4 regions of the Variovorax sp. V35 genome follow, and region 2 is predicted to be linked to each of the others. Evidence: predicted binding sites of a transcription regulator. Region 2 holds the regulator's gene; each other region holds the start of a gene.
What was found. The regulator sigma-54, encoded in region 2, starts transcription at its own class of promoters, with help from an activator protein. The targets are predictions, from matches to a motif close to TGGCANGNAANCTGCTTT.
Positions count from the first base shown of each region.

Region 1: a site for sigma-54 is predicted at 1,887-1,904, ahead of hmpA (NO-inducible flavohemoprotein). Genes of this name have one in related genera too.
Region 3: a site for sigma-54 is predicted at 1,069-1,086, ahead of ACAM42_RS22720 (nitrate regulatory protein). Genes of this name have one in related genera too.
Region 4: a site for sigma-54 is predicted at 1,763-1,780, ahead of nirB (nitrite reductase large subunit NirB). Genes of this name have one in related genera too.

Region 1 covers NZ_AP028666.1:934,200-937,789, forward strand. Annotated here, with positions in the region: gene cysK (cysteine synthase A) at 1-552, opposite strand, end outside; gene hmpA (NO-inducible flavohemoprotein) at 668-1,852, opposite strand; gene norR (nitric oxide reductase transcriptional regulator NorR) at 1,988-3,574, shown strand.
Region 2 covers NZ_AP028666.1:585,909-589,498, forward strand. Annotated here, with positions in the region: gene lptA (lipopolysaccharide transport periplasmic protein LptA) at 1-18, shown strand, start outside; gene lptB (LPS export ABC transporter ATP-binding protein) at 15-809, shown strand; gene rpoN (RNA polymerase factor sigma-54) at 827-2,416, shown strand; gene ACAM42_RS02710 (phospholipase D family protein) at 2,427-3,590, shown strand, end outside.
Region 3 covers NZ_AP028666.1:4,940,514-4,944,103, forward strand. Annotated here, with positions in the region: gene ACAM42_RS22710 (alpha/beta hydrolase) at 1-20, shown strand, start outside; gene tsaD (tRNA (adenosine(37)-N6)-threonylcarbamoyltransferase complex transferase subunit TsaD) at 1-1,017, opposite strand, end outside; gene ACAM42_RS22720 (nitrate regulatory protein) at 1,118-2,383, shown strand; gene ACAM42_RS22725 (CmpA/NrtA family ABC transporter substrate-binding protein) at 2,704-3,590, shown strand, end outside.
Region 4 covers NZ_AP028666.1:6,349,255-6,352,844, reverse strand. Annotated here, with positions in the region: gene nirB (nitrite reductase large subunit NirB) at 1-1,553, opposite strand, end outside; gene ACAM42_RS29240 (YbaK/EbsC family protein) at 2,004-2,492, shown strand; gene ACAM42_RS29235 (DUF1289 domain-containing protein) at 2,489-2,758, shown strand; gene ACAM42_RS29230 (2-hydroxychromene-2-carboxylate isomerase) at 2,755-3,393, shown strand.

The sequences.
Region 1 (3,590 bases), 350 kb from region 2:
GCCGGTGATGTGGCCGCCCGTGCCCACGCCGGTGATGAGCACGTCGATGCCCTCGGGAAAGTCGGCCGCGATCTCTTCGGCCGTGGTGCGCACGTGCACGTCGACGTTGGCGGGGTTGTTGAACTGCTGCGGCATCCACGCGCCCGGCGTGCCGGCCACGATTTCCTCGGCGCGGGCGATCGAGCCCTTCATGCCGTTGGCGCGCGGCGTGAGGTCGAAGGTGGCGCCGTAGGCCAGCATGAGGCGGCGGCGCTCCACCGACATGCTGTCGGGCATCACCAGGATCAGCTTGTAGCCCTTGACGGCCGCGACCATCGCCAGGCCGATGCCGGTGTTGCCCGAGGTGGGCTCGACGATGGTGCCGCCGGGTTTCAGCGCGCCGCTCTTCTCGGCGTCTTCCACCATCGACAGCGCGATGCGGTCCTTGATCGAGCCGCCGGGGTTGGCGCGCTCCGACTTGATCCAGACCTGCTGCTTCGCATGGCCGAACAGGCGGTTGATGCGGATGTGCGGCGTGTTGCCGATGGTCTGGAGGATGTTCTGGGCCTTCATGGAATCTCCTTGGGTGCGAGGGTCGGATGGTCAGCGCGCATTGTGGCGCCCCCTGGGCCGGGTTGCACCCGGCCCGCGACCGTTTCCGCACGAGGGGATGGCGGGCCGTTGCGGTTCAGGCCTCCAGGGCTTCGAGCGGCCCGAAGAACTCGTAGCGAAGCTGCTGCTTCGGCACGCCGAGCGCCAGCCCGTTCGCATACACCGCCTGCATGAAGGGCTTCGGTCCGAGAAAGTACAGGTCGACGTCGCGGTCGGCCGGCAACAGCCCGGCCAGCAGCTCGCGGGTGACGAAGCCGGTCGCGTGCGGCGTGTCGCTCTCGCGCGGCGCGTCGTAGACATACAGCGGCTTCACGTTCGCATGCCGCTGCGCGAGTGCGTCGACGCGGGCGCGGAACGCATGCGCGCCGCCGTGCCGCGCCGCATGGACGAAGTGCACCGGCCGGCCCGTGTGCGCCACCGATTCGAGCATGCTCATCGCGGGCGTGATGCCCACGCCGCCCGTCACCAGCACGAGGGGACGCGCCTGCTCGCCCGCGGGCTGCAGCACGAAGTCGCCGCACGGCGCCTGCACCTGCAGCCGCGTGCCGACCGCGGCGGCCGCGTGCAGCCAGTTCGAGGCGCGGCCGCCTTCTTCCTTCTTCACGCTGATGCGGTACCACGGCTTGCCCGGTGCGTCGGACAGCGAGTAGTTGCGTCGCACCGGCTGGCCGTCGATCTCCAGCACCAGCGTGAGGTACTGCCCCGGCGAGAACGCCAGCAGCGCGCCGCCGTCCACGGGCTCCAGGTAGAACGAGGTGATGACCTCGCTTTCGTCTTCGCGCCGGGCCACGCGGAACTCGCGCGTGCCGCGCCATCCGCCGGGCTGCGCCGCGTTGGCGCTGTAGACGGCTTCTTCCGCGGCGATGAGCAGGCCCGCCAGCGATTCGTAGGCCTCGCCCCATGCGGCGATCACCTCGTCGGTCGCGGCATCGCCGAGCACCTCCTTCACGGCCCGCAGCAGGTAGTGGCCGACGATCGGGTAGTGCTCCGGCAGCACGCCCAGAGCCGCGTGCTTCTGGATGATGCGGGGCAGGGCGCCGGCGATTGCTTCGAGCCGGTCGATATGCGCGCCGTACGCGATGACCGCCCCCGCCAGCGCGCGCGCCTGCGTGCCGGCCGCCTGGTGCGCCTCGTTGAAGAAGGCCTTCACCTGCGGATGGCCCTCGAACATGATCTTGTAGAAGTGGCTGGTGATGGCCTCGCCGTGGGCCTGGAGTGCGGGCACGGTGGACTTGACGATGGCGATGGTTTGCGGGTGCATGGTCTGGCGCTTCCTCTGTTGAGATGCCTTTGTCTTTTCACGATCCGTGCCAGCCGGAAGACCTCTGCAAGTGCTTGATCCCATTGGGGATTTGTTGGGCGTGGTCAAATTCACAACAAATTCGAGGTTGTACTTATGACCACATTGCGTGTCGATTCGACCACCGAGGCCTCACCACCCGAGCCCGAAGCCGAGGCCGCCCGCTACCGATCGCTGCTCGCCGCCGCGCGCGGACTGGTCCGCTGCGATGCCGCCGCGCTGCTGCAACTCGACGTCGACGTGCTGAAGCCCGTCGCGGTCGACGGCCTGAGCGATGAAACCCTCGGGCGCCAGTTTCCCGTCGCCGCCCATCCGCGCTTCGCGCGCCTGCTCGACAGCGAACGCGGCCTGCGTTTCGCCCACGACAGCAACCTGCCCGACCCGTACGACGGCCTCGTCGCCGGCCAGCCGGGCATCCTGCCGGTGCACGACTGCATGGGCGCGCCGCTGCGCCTGCGCGGCGCCGTCTGGGGCCTGCTCACGCTGGACGCCCTGGAGCCGCACGCCTTCGATGCCGTGGGCCCGGCGCAGATGGAGGCATTGATCGCCCTCGTCGAAACCGGCATCGAGGCCGCCGACACGATCCGCGAGATGCAGGCGCGCGCGATGCGCGAGCAGGCCGTGGCGCAGGCGCTGCGCGCAGGCCGCGGCGCGCCCCGCGAGCTGCTGGGCAGCAGCCCGGCGATGAAGCAGCTGTGCCACGAGATCGACACCGTCGCCGTGTCCGACCTCACGGTGCTGCTGCTCGGCGAAACCGGCGTGGGCAAGGACCTGGTCGCGCAGCGCCTGCACGCGCGCTCGCGGCGCAGCGAGCAGCCGCTCGTGCAGGTCAACTGCGCGGCGCTGCCCGAGTCGCTGGCCGACAGCGAACTCTTCGGTCACAAGCGCGGCGCGTTCACCGGCGCCGTGCAGGACCGCGACGGCAAGTTCGAGATCGCCGATGGCGGCACGCTCTTTCTCGACGAGGTCGGCGAACTGCCGCTGAGCGTGCAGGCCAAGCTGCTGCGCGTGCTGCAAAGCGGCGAGGTGCAGCGCCCCGGCAGCGACCGCATGCGCAAGGTCGACGTGCGTGTGATCGCGGCCACCAACCGCGACCTGCCCGCGGCGATTGCGCAGGGGCGTTTTCGCGCCGACCTGTACCACCGGCTGTCGGTCTATCCGCTCGTGGTCGCGCCGCTGCGCGAGCGGGGGCGCGACGTGCTCGTGCTCGCCGGCAGCTTCCTCGAGGAGAACCAGCACCGGCTGGGCGCGCGCAACCTGCGGCTCTCGCCGGCGTCGAAGGCCGCCATGCTGGCGCACGGCTGGCCGGGCAATGTGCGCGAGCTCGAGCATGTGATCAGCCGCGCCTCGCTGCGGGCGTTCCGGGAGCAGCCGCGCGGCTCGCGCTGGACGGCCATCGAACCGCATCACCTGGCGCTGGACAGCGCCGCCGTCGTGGGAAGCGCCGTGGCAGTGCCCGTGCAGGCCCCGGCGAACGAACACGCGGGGCCTGCCATCGCGGGCGGCACGCTGCGCGACGCAACCGAGGCCTTCCAGCGGGCCTGGCTCTTGGAACTGCTCGCCCGCCACGGCGGCCGCGTGGCCAGCGCCGCGCGCGAGGCCGGCATCGACCGCAGCAACTTCCATCGGACGCTGCGCAAGCTGGGCCTGGTGCAGGCCGGTGACAGCGAAACGCCCGGCTGACGACCGGCGCGCGATA
Region 2 (3,590 bases):
GGGGAAGGGCGCAAGTGATCGAAACCGCAGGAACCCAGACCGCCGACGGCATTCCGGGCAGCCGCCTCGTGGCGCGCGGCCTCAAGAAGAGCTACGGCAGCCGCACGGTCGTGAAAGACGTCTCGCTCGACGTGCAAAAGGGCGAGGTCGTCGGACTGCTCGGCCCCAACGGCGCGGGCAAGACCACCTCGTTCTACATGATCGTCGGGCTGGTGCGCGCCGACGCCGGCGAGATCACCATCGACGGCGAGCCCATCGCCCACATGCCCATTCACCGCCGCGCGCGCATGGGCCTGAGCTACCTGCCGCAGGAAGCCTCGATCTTCCGCAAGCTCACGGTCGAGGAAAACGTGCGCGCCGTGCTCGAGCTGCAGCGCGAGCCCGACGCCAACGGCCGCATGGTGCCGTTGTCGAAGCAGGCCACCGAAGAGCGACTGGCCGACCTGCTGTCCGACCTGCGCGTGGACCACCTGCGCGATTCGCCCGCGCTCGCGCTGTCGGGCGGCGAGCGCCGCCGCGTCGAAATCGCGCGTGCGTTGGCCACACAGCCGCGCTTCATCCTGCTGGACGAGCCCTTCGCCGGCATCGACCCGATCGCCGTGATCGAGATCCAGCGGATCATCAGTTTCCTGAAAGAGCGCGGCATCGGCGTGCTCATCACCGACCACAACGTGCGTGAGACGCTGGGCATCTGCGATCACGCGTTCATCATCAGCGACGGGCACGTGCTGGCACAAGGCACACCCTCGGAGATCGTCGACAACGCCGAGGTACGCAGGGTGTACCTGGGCGAGCACTTCCGCATGTAAGGGCGGGGGCGGTTCCTATGAAGCAAGGGCTGTCCCTTCGCGTTTCGCAGCATCTGGCCTTGACGCCTCAGCTGCAGCAGTCGATCCGGCTTCTGCAGCTCTCCACGCTCGAACTGAGCCAGGAGGTGGAGCAGATGCTGGACGAGAACCCGTTCCTCGAGCGCACCGCGGAAGAAGCGGCGCGCGAGGAATTCGGGCTGGACACGGCCGACGCGCCGGTGCCGCGCGACGACGCGGGCGAGGGCGAGGCCGAGTTCACGCCGTCCGCCGCCAGCACGTCCTCCACCTCCAGCGACACCACCACCTCGACCCCCGACACCGACGGCCCCGCCGCCGAGATCGCCGAGCGCGAGCCCGACTGGGAAGGCGACGGCACCGTCGACATGGCGCCCGACGACAGCGAGTGGGGCAGCGACGCGCCCGCGCGCCAGAACAACCTGGGCGACGACGAGCGTGCCGACGCCACCGAACTCGCGCGCAGCCAGGAGTCGCTGCAGTCGTTCCTGCACCGCCAGGCGCTGAGCCTGCGGCTCAATGAAAACGACTGCGCCGCGCTGCGCTTCCTGATCGAGTCGCTCAACGACGACGGCTACCTCGAAGACTCGCTGCCCGCATTGGCCTCGGGCCTGGCGGGCGACGACAACGACCAGTTCGACGACCTCGTGCACCACTTCCAGGTGGCGCTGGGCCTGCTGCAGAGCCTGGAGCCGGTGGGCGTCGGCGCGCGCGACCTCGGCGAATGCCTGAGCATCCAGCTGAAGGCGCTTGCCAGCGAAGACGAGACCGAGGCCGAAGCGCTCATCCGCAAGACCGCCATCGCGATCTGCAAGCAGCCCATGGAGCTGCTCGCGCGGCGCGACTTCAAGCGCCTGGCCACGCTCACGCGCACCAACGAAGACCTGGTGCGCTCGGCGCTGCAGGTCATTGCGCGGCTCGAGCCCAAGCCGGGGCGCCGCTTTGTCGACGTCGAACGCAACATCGTCATTCCCGACGTGATCGTCACCAAGACCGGGCGCGGCACCAACGTGAAGTTCCGCGTCATGCTCAACCCCGAGGTCATGCCGCGCCTGCGCGTGCACGACATTTACGCCGGTGCGCTCAAGTCGCACAAGGGCGAGGGCAGCCAGGCGCTGTCGCAGCGGCTGCAGGAGGCGCGCTGGTTCATCAAGAACATCCAGCAGCGCTTCGACACCATCCTGCGCGTGAGCAACGCCATCGTCGAGCGCCAGAAGAGCTACTTCGTGCACGGCGAGCTGGCCATGCGCCCGCTGGTGCTGCGCGAGATCGCCGACGAGCTGGGCCTGCACGAGTCGACCATCTCGCGCGTGACCACCGCCAAGTACATGGCCACGCCCTTCGGCACGGTCGAGCTGAAGTACTTCTTCGGTTCGGCGCTGGGCACCGAGACCGGTGGCAATGCGTCGAGCACCGCGGTGCGCGCGCTGATCAAGCAGTTCGTGAGTTCCGAGAGCATCAAGAAGCCGCTGTCCGACAGCCAGATCTCCGAGATGCTGAAAGAGCAGGGCATCGAGTGCGCGCGCCGCACCGTCGCCAAGTACCGCGAAGCGCTGCGCATCGCACCGGCCAACCTGCGCAAGGCTCTGTAGAAAGCCCACGATGACCCGTCGCCTGCTGTCGCGCTGGGGGCATTGGGTTCTTGTTGTGGCTGCGGCGCTGCTGTTCGCCGGCTGCGCCACGCTGCCCGACGAGGCACCGCGCCCGCCCACCAAGGCCATCGCCGTCTCGGCCGACACCGCGCTCGGCAAGATCGCGCTGGCCTCGCAGCCCGACCCCGACCTCAGCGGCTTTCGCCTGATGCCTGGCGGCGACTTCGCCTTCGACACGCGGCTGCAGCTGGCGCGCCGCGCGCAGCGCACGCTCGACGTGCAGTACTACCAGATCGAGAACGACGAGACCGGCCGCTACCTGCTGCGCACTCTGCGCGATGCGGCCCAGCGCGGCGTGCGCGTGCGCCTGTTGATGGACGACCTGTACACGTCCGGCGAAGACGAGCTGCTGCTCGGCCTGGCCGCCACGCCGAACGTCGAGCTGCGCCTGTTCAACCCGTTCCCGGCGGGGCGCGGCAGCCTGCTCAAGCGCTTCACCGCGTCGCTGTTCGACTTCAGCCGCGTCAACCGCCGCATGCACAACAAGCTCTTCATCGCCGATGGCGCGATGGCGGTGGCGGGCGGGCGCAACATCGGCAACCAGTACTTCCGCCGCACCACCGGCCCGAACTTCATCGACCTCGACACCTTCGTGACGGGTGCGCTGATCCCGCGCCTGGGCGTGCTGTTCGACCAGTACTGGAACAGCCCGCACGTGCGCCCGATCGGCGCGGTCGTGCACACCGACCTGCCGCGCGAAGAGCTGCAGCGCCGCTTCGACGCCGCCACCGGCCCCGACACCACGCCGCCGCCGCCCAGGCCTGCGCCCAACGACCTGCTCGGCTACAGCCCGGTGGCCGACGACCTCGACGCCGGCAAGCTGGGCCTGATCTGGACCACCGCCGAGGCTTATGCCGATTCGCCCGACCGCGTGATCGGCAAGACCGCGTCGTACGGCGGCGTGCCGCTGCTCGACGTGGACAGCGTGCGCTACAACGTGGTCGAGCAGATGCGCCGCGCGCGCAGCGAGGTGACGCTGGTCTCGCCCTACCTGATCCCGGGCGCGTCGGGGCTGGAGGTGATGCGCGAGATCCGCGGGCGCAACGTGAAGATCAGCGTGGTCACCAACTCGCTCGCCGCCACCGACGAACCGCTGGTGCACACCGCCTACCGC
Region 3 (3,590 bases), 2.9 Mb from region 2:
CATCGGCCATCGCGGCTTGACGTCGAAGGCATAGCGCTCAGAGGCCTGCGACAGGCCCGATTGCAGCCGCATCGCGGCCGCCATGGCGATCATGGCGCCGTTGTCGGTGCACAGGTGCAGCTCGGGGTAGTGCACGCGCACCTTGCGCTTGGCGCAGGCCGCGTTCAGTTGCTCGCGCAGGTTCTTGTTGGCCCCCACGCCACCCGCCACCACCAGCCGCTTCAGGCCGGTCTGGTCCAGCGCCGCGAGCGACTTCTTCAACAGCACTTCGACGATCGCCGCCTGCGTGGAGGCGGCCAGGTCGGCCTTGCGCGCCTCGAGCTGGTCGCCGAGCTTCTTGGCCTGCGTGAGCACGGCCGTCTTCAGGCCGGCAAACGAAAAGTCGAGATCGCCGCTGTGCAGCAGCGGGCGCGGCAGCTTGAAGGCCGCGGCGTCGCCCTCTTCGGCCAGCTTCGCGAGCCAGGGGCCGCCGGGGTACGGCAGGCCCATGAGCTTGGCGCTCTTGTCGAAGGCCTCGCCGGCCGCGTCGTCGATGGTTTCGCCGAGCAGTTCGTAGCGGCCCACGCCGTCGACCCGCATCAGCTGCGTGTGGCCGCCCGACACCAGCAGCGCCACGAACGGAAATTCGGGCGGATCGGCGCTCAGGAACGGCGACAGCAGATGCCCTTCGAGGTGATGCACCCCCAGCACCGGCTTGCCCAGCGCCACGCCGAGCGCGCAGGCCACACCCGCGCCCACGAGCAGCGCGCCGGCCAGGCCCGGGCCGCGCGTGTAGGCCACCACGTCGATCTCGGCCAGCGAGCGCCCGGCCTCGGCCATGACGGCTTCGGTGAGCGGCAGCACGCGGCGGATGTGGTCGCGGCTGGCCAGCTCGGGCACCACGCCGCCGTAGGCCTGGTGCATGGCGATCTGGCTGTGCAGCGCGTGCGAACGCAGCAGCGGCAGCGCGTCGCCGTGCGACTCGACCAGCGCCACGCCGGTCTCGTCGCAGGATGATTCGATTCCCAACAAGAGCATGGCGCCGAGTGTAGGGGCCGCCCGCCGGCGGCGCCCGCGAAGGGGCAAGCGAGGCACGGAAGTTGCACGAGCGGAAGGCGCCCCTTCTGCGCCCCCACGAATGACTTCCGGCCTGAGCTTCCTGATCGCCGCGCGCCGATGCGAGATCGACGCGCTGGACCAGCTCGCGCGCACCAGCGAGCTGGTCGGCGCCATCGGGCGGCTCGTGCATGCGCTGCAGCGCGAGCGCGGCATGTCGAACGTGTTCCTGGCCTCGCACGGCGGGCGCTTTGCCGACCAGCGCGGCCCGCAGATCGCCGAATGCCTGGCGCTCGAGCAGCAGGTGCGCGCCGGCTTCGACCGGCTCGAGGCCGAGCACCACCGCGCGGTGGGCGCCGGCCACGGCGCGCGCCTGTTCAGCCGCATCGCCTGGGTGCTGCCCGGCCTGGACGCCCTGCCCGCGCTGCGCCGGCGCATCGACGCGCTCGAACTCCAGCCCGCGCAGGCCGTGGCCGCCTTCGCCAAGCTGGTGGCCGGCCTGCTGGCGGTGGTGTTCGAGGCGGCCGACGGCGCCACCGACCCCGAGATCTCGCGCCTGCTGGTGGCGATGTTCAACTTCATGCAGGGCAAGGAGTTCGCCGGCCAGGAGCGCGCCTTCGGCGCCGCCGCGCTCGCGCTGGGCCGGGGCGACGACGCGCAGCGCCAGCAGTGGCGCCACCTCATCGAGTCGCAGGAGCGCTGCTTCCAGGTGTTCATCGATTTCTCGGGCGACGCGGTGCGCACGCTCTGGCACGACAGCCAGTCGGACGCCGTGCTGGCCGAGCTCGAGCGCCTGCGCCGCAAGGGCGCCACCTCGGTGCCGGCCGACGCGCTGCTGAGCCAGGCCTGGTTCGACTGCTGCACGCGGCGCATCGACGCCATGCAGACGGTCGAGAACCGCCTCTCGGCCGACCTGCGCGCGCTGTGCGACCACAAGACCGCCCAGGCCCGCAGCGAGCTGGCCGCGTACCGGCAACTGCTCGGCACGCTGGCCCCGCAGGCCGGCGGCGCGCTGTTCTTCGACGATGCCCAGCAGGCGCAGGACGCCACGCCGGCGCAGCTCGGGCGCCACCTCGAACGCTCGGTGCTCGACATGGTCCAGGAGCAGTCGCAGCGCCTGCAGGCCATGAGCGACGAACTCGACACCGTGCGCGCCTCGCTCAACGAACGCAAGATCGTCGAGCGCGCCAAGGGCCTGCTGATGGCGCACCGCCGCCTGAGCGAGGCCGAGGCGCACAAGATGCTGCGCCAGACCGCCATGAACCAGAAGCGCCGCCTCGTCGACGTGGCCGAGTCGATGCTGGCCATGGCCGACTACCTGCCGCTCGAGCCTGCACCGCGGCGCTGACCCGGGCCGCTTGGATTGGTGCAGCGCACAACAACTGTGCGTCGCCCGGGTTAGCGAGCCAGCAGGAACTTTCTCCTGCACCGGCGCGCCCTGCCAGCTATCTTTTCCATAGCTTCCAACGGCAGGTTCGAGCTGGCACGTCGCTTGCGTAGTCCTTGGCACGGGACCGCAAGGTCTCAAAGGCAGGTTGCACCCAACGGCGGGTGCGGCCCACCGAACCGGACAAAGGCGTCCCCATCCCGCAAGGGCTCGTTCACGAGCAGCCCCTGCGCGGTGCGGACGCCTTTTCGTTTTTGTCTTTCACTTCTGGAGCCCCGCCCATGTCCGATCTGCTGCTGAAAACCAAACTGAGCCGGCGCCGCGTGCTGCAGGCCGCCGCCCTCGGCGCCGTGGGCATCGACCCCGCGCTGCGCGCCGCCGTCTGGGCCCAGGGCTCGGACAAGCCCGAGAAGGAAGAAGTGAAGATCGGCTTCATCCCGCTGACCGATTGCGCCAGCGTGGTGATGGCTTCGGTGCTGGGCATCGACAAGAAGTACGGCGTGAAGATCGTGCCGAGCAAGGAAGCCAGCTGGGCCGGCGTGCGCGACAAGCTCGTGAACGGCGACCTCGACATGGCGCACGTCCTCTACGGCCTCGTGTACGGCATGCACCTGGGCGTGAGCGGCCCGAAGAAGGACATGGCCGTGCTCATGACCCTGAACAACAACGGCCAGGCCATCACGCTGTCGAAGAAGCTGGCCGACAAGGGCGCGGTCGATGCCGCCTCGCTCGCCAAGCTCATCGCCAAGGAAAAGGGCGAATACACCTTCGCCCACACCTTCCCCACCGGCACGCACGCCATGTGGCTCTACTACTGGCTCGCCTCGGCCGGCATCGATCCGTTCAAGGACGTGAAGAACATCACCGTGCCGCCCCCGCAGATGGTGGCCAACATGCGCGTGGGCAACATGGACGGCTACTGCGTGGGCGAGCCCTGGGGCCAGCGCGCGATCATGGACGGCATCGGCTTCACCGGCATCACGACGCAGGACATCTGGAAGGACCACCCCGAGAAGGTGCTGGGCTGCACCGCGGAGTTCACGAAGAAGTACCCGAACACCGCGCGCGCCGTCACGGCCGCGATCCTCGAGGCCGGCAAGTGGATCGACACCGGCCTGCAGAATAAGAACAAGATGGCCGAAACCATCGCCGACAAGAGCTACGTCAA
Region 4 (3,590 bases), 1.5 Mb from region 2:
TCGCAGCCCAGGCCCTTGCCGTGTTTCGTGAGCAGGTCGGCGAAGCTGCGGATCTCGCCCACGCGGATGAGGTGGTACAGCTCCTGGCGCGAGTACGGGAAGTGCTCGCACAGGTGGTTGTTCACGGCCATGCCGCGCTTGCCCATTTCCATCTTCATGACCTGCGTGACCAGCGGCACGCAGCCGCCGCAGGTGGCGCCGGCCTGGGTGCAGGCCTTCATCTCGGCGGGCGTGCACACGCCCTGGCCCACGGCCTCGCAGATCTGGCCCTTGGTGACGCTGTTGCACGAGCAGATCTGCGCGCTGTCGGGCAGGGCCTCGACGCCCAGGCCCGGCTTGGCCTTGCCGTCGCTCGACGGCAGGATGAGGAACTCGGGCTCGTCGGGCAGTGCGATGCCGTTGAGCGCCAGCTGCAGCAGCGTGCCGTACTCGCTGGCGTCGCCGACCAGCACCGCGCCCAAGAGCTGCTTGCCGTCTTCGCTCACCACGATCTTCTTGTAGACCTGCTTGCGCTCGTCGATGTACTGGTAGGCGCGCGACTTCGGCGTCTTGCCATGCGCGTCGCCGATGCTGGCCACGTCGACGCCCATCAGCTTGAGCTTGGTGCTCAGGTCGGCGCCGGTGAAGGCCGCGTCGTCCTGGCCGGCGATGTGGCGGGCGGCCACGCGCGCCATGTCGTAGCCCGGCGCGACGAGGCCGAAGGTCTGTTCGTTCCACGACGCGCATTCGCCGATAGCGTAGACGTTGCGGTCGCTGGTGCGGCAGTGGCTGTCGATCGCCACGCCGCCGCGCGGGCCCACGGCCAGCAGGCTCTGGCGCGCCAGTTCGTCGCGTGGGCGGATGCCGGCGGAGAACACGATCATGTCGGTCTCCAGGTGCGTGCCGTCGGCGAACACCATGCGGTGCCGCGCGCTCGCGCCGTCGACGATCTCCACCGTGTTGCGGCCGGTGTGCACGTGCAGGCCCAGCGCCTCGATGCTGCCGCGCAGCGCACGGCCACCGCCTTCGTCGACCTGCACCGCCATCAGGCGCGGCGCGAACTCGACGACGTGCGTCTCCAGGCCCATGTCGCGCAGCGCCTTGGCGCACTCCAGGCCCAGCAGGCCGCCGCCCACCACCACGCCGCTGCGCGACTTGGCGCCGCAGGCCTTCATGGCGTCCAGGTCCTCGATGGTGCGGTAGACAAAGCAGTTCGGCCGGTCGCGGCCCGGCACGGCCGGCACGAAGGGGTTGGAGCCGGTGGCCAGCACCAGCTTGTCGTAGGCGATCACCTCGCCGTCGGCCGTGGTCACGGTGTTGTTGCGCCGTTCGACGGCCACGGCCCGCGCGGCCAGGCGCAGCGTGAAGCCGCTGCGCTCGAAGAAGCCGGGCTCGACCAGCGACAGGTCGTCGGCCGTCTTGCCGGAGAAGTACTCGGACAGGTGCACCCGGTCGTAGGCCGGGCGCGGCTCTTCGCACAGCACGGTGACCTGTGCGCCGGGAATGCCGAGCGTGTGGAGTTGCTCGAGGAACTTGTGGCCGACCATGCCGTGGCCGATGACTGCGATCTTCATTGGGGGTCCTGCACGCAACCGGCCCTGGAAGGCGCCCCCTCAGCCGCTGTCGAACAGACAGCGTCGTTGGGGCCCCCGCGACGGAACGGATGCGAAATGGGTTGGAGCAGACGAACCGGCGGCGGGCGGCCATCGGTGCGCTTGAACCCCGCCGTCGTTAGCGGAGGCATTGCGAACCCGCCGCAGAGGCCGGTGGGTCGCCACCGTGTTCAGCAATAAGCGTGCCGCGCTCAAAAGCCCGTGTGGCGGGCCTCATCGGCCGATGGCGCACCGAAAACGGACCGGGGCCGGCACGCCGCGCACGGGCGTCGTGCGCCGGCGCTCTCCGCATTGGTGCGCCGGGGTGCAGGGGCGCAAGGCGGCGGCGGCGCCGGTGCGCGGGGCTTTTCCGTATGCTCGGGGCCTTGCAACGCAGGGCGAACGCCCCCCACGAACCCCGAAGAACTTGCCATGTGCGGCTCCGAACTCCATTCCCTCCCTGAAGGTGTCCAGCGCGTCTCCCGCGTGCTGCAGGACGCCGGCCATCCCCATGCGCCCCGCATGCTCGACGACGCCTGCCGCACCGCGCAGCAGGCCGCCGACGCGCTCGGCATCTCGGTCGGGCAGATCGCCAAGAGCATCATCTTCCGCCGCAAGAGCGACGAGGCGGCGGTGCTGGTCATCACCTCGGGCGACAAGCGCGTCGACGAGAAGAAGGTCGATGCCATCGTCGGCAAGACCGGCCGCGCCGACGCCGACTTCGTGAAGGCGCGCACCGGCTTCACCATCGGCGGCGTGTCGCCGGTGGGCCATGTGACGAAGCCGGTGGTGCTCATCGACCGCGAGCTGTTCCGCTTCGAGGAAATCTGGGCCGCCGCGGGCCATCCGCACGCCGTGTTCCAGCTGCACCCGACCGATCTCGAGAAGCTCACCGGCGCGCCGGTGGCCGACGTGGTGTGAACTTCGACGAAGCGCATGCGCTCGCCGAGCGCGCCGGGACCGTGCAGCGCATGGACGGCGAGGTGCCCTCGCCGTGCTCGTCGGTGTGCCGCATGGACCGCCTGAGCGGCTTTTGCGAAGGGTGCCTGCGCACCATCCCCGAGATCGCCGGCTGGAGCAAGATGGAAGACGACAGCCGCCGCCAGGTGTGGCGCGCGATCGAACTGCGGGCCCAGGCCGGCATCTGGCGCGTGCCCGAACCCACCACAGGAGACCACGACGCATGAAGCACATCGACTTCTATCTCGATTTCATCTCGCCCTACGCGCACCTGGCGTTCGAGCACCTGCCCGAGGCGCTCGAAGGCCTGAGCGTGAGCGTGGCCTACAAGCCGGTGCTGCTGGGCGCGCTGCTCAAGCACCACGGCCAGCTCGGGCCGGCCGAGATTCCTTCCAAGCGCAGCTGGACCTACCGCCACGTGCTGTGGCTGGGCCAGGCGCACGGCATCCCCATCGAGATGCCGGCCTCGCACCCCTACAACCCGCTGCCGCACCTGCGCCTGGCCGTGGCCACGGGCGACGACGGCAGCATCAGCCGCCTGGCAGCCGAGACCCTCTTTCGCCATGTGTGGCGCGGCGGCGAAGAAGCCGGCGATGCCACGCGGCTGGCCGCGCTCACGGCGCAGCTGCAGCCGAAGCGCGACGTGAACGGCGACGACAACAAGGCCCTGCTCAAGCGCAACACCGACGAGGCCGTGGCGCAGGGCGTGTTCGGCGTGCCCTGCTACGTGGTCGACGGGCGCCTGTTCTGGGGCTTCGACGGCCTCGCGATGCTGCGCGCCTACCTGCAGGGCGATGCCTGGTTCGACGGTCCGCAATGGACCGGCGCCGACCAGCGGCCCTCGTTGCTGCGCAAGAGCTGAGGCTTTTTTGCTGCTTCGCAGCAAGGACTGAGGACAAACCCGCGCAGGGTCCTTGTTTCTTACAAGCTGAAACGAGCAGCGCGGGTTTCACCCTAAACCGTAAGCGCCCGTTCAGTTTCGCGAAAGCCTCGGGTCAGTCGCGCCTCCAAGAATGCCCCACGGTCCCGAATGCCGGGAACCGATGGACGCATACATAC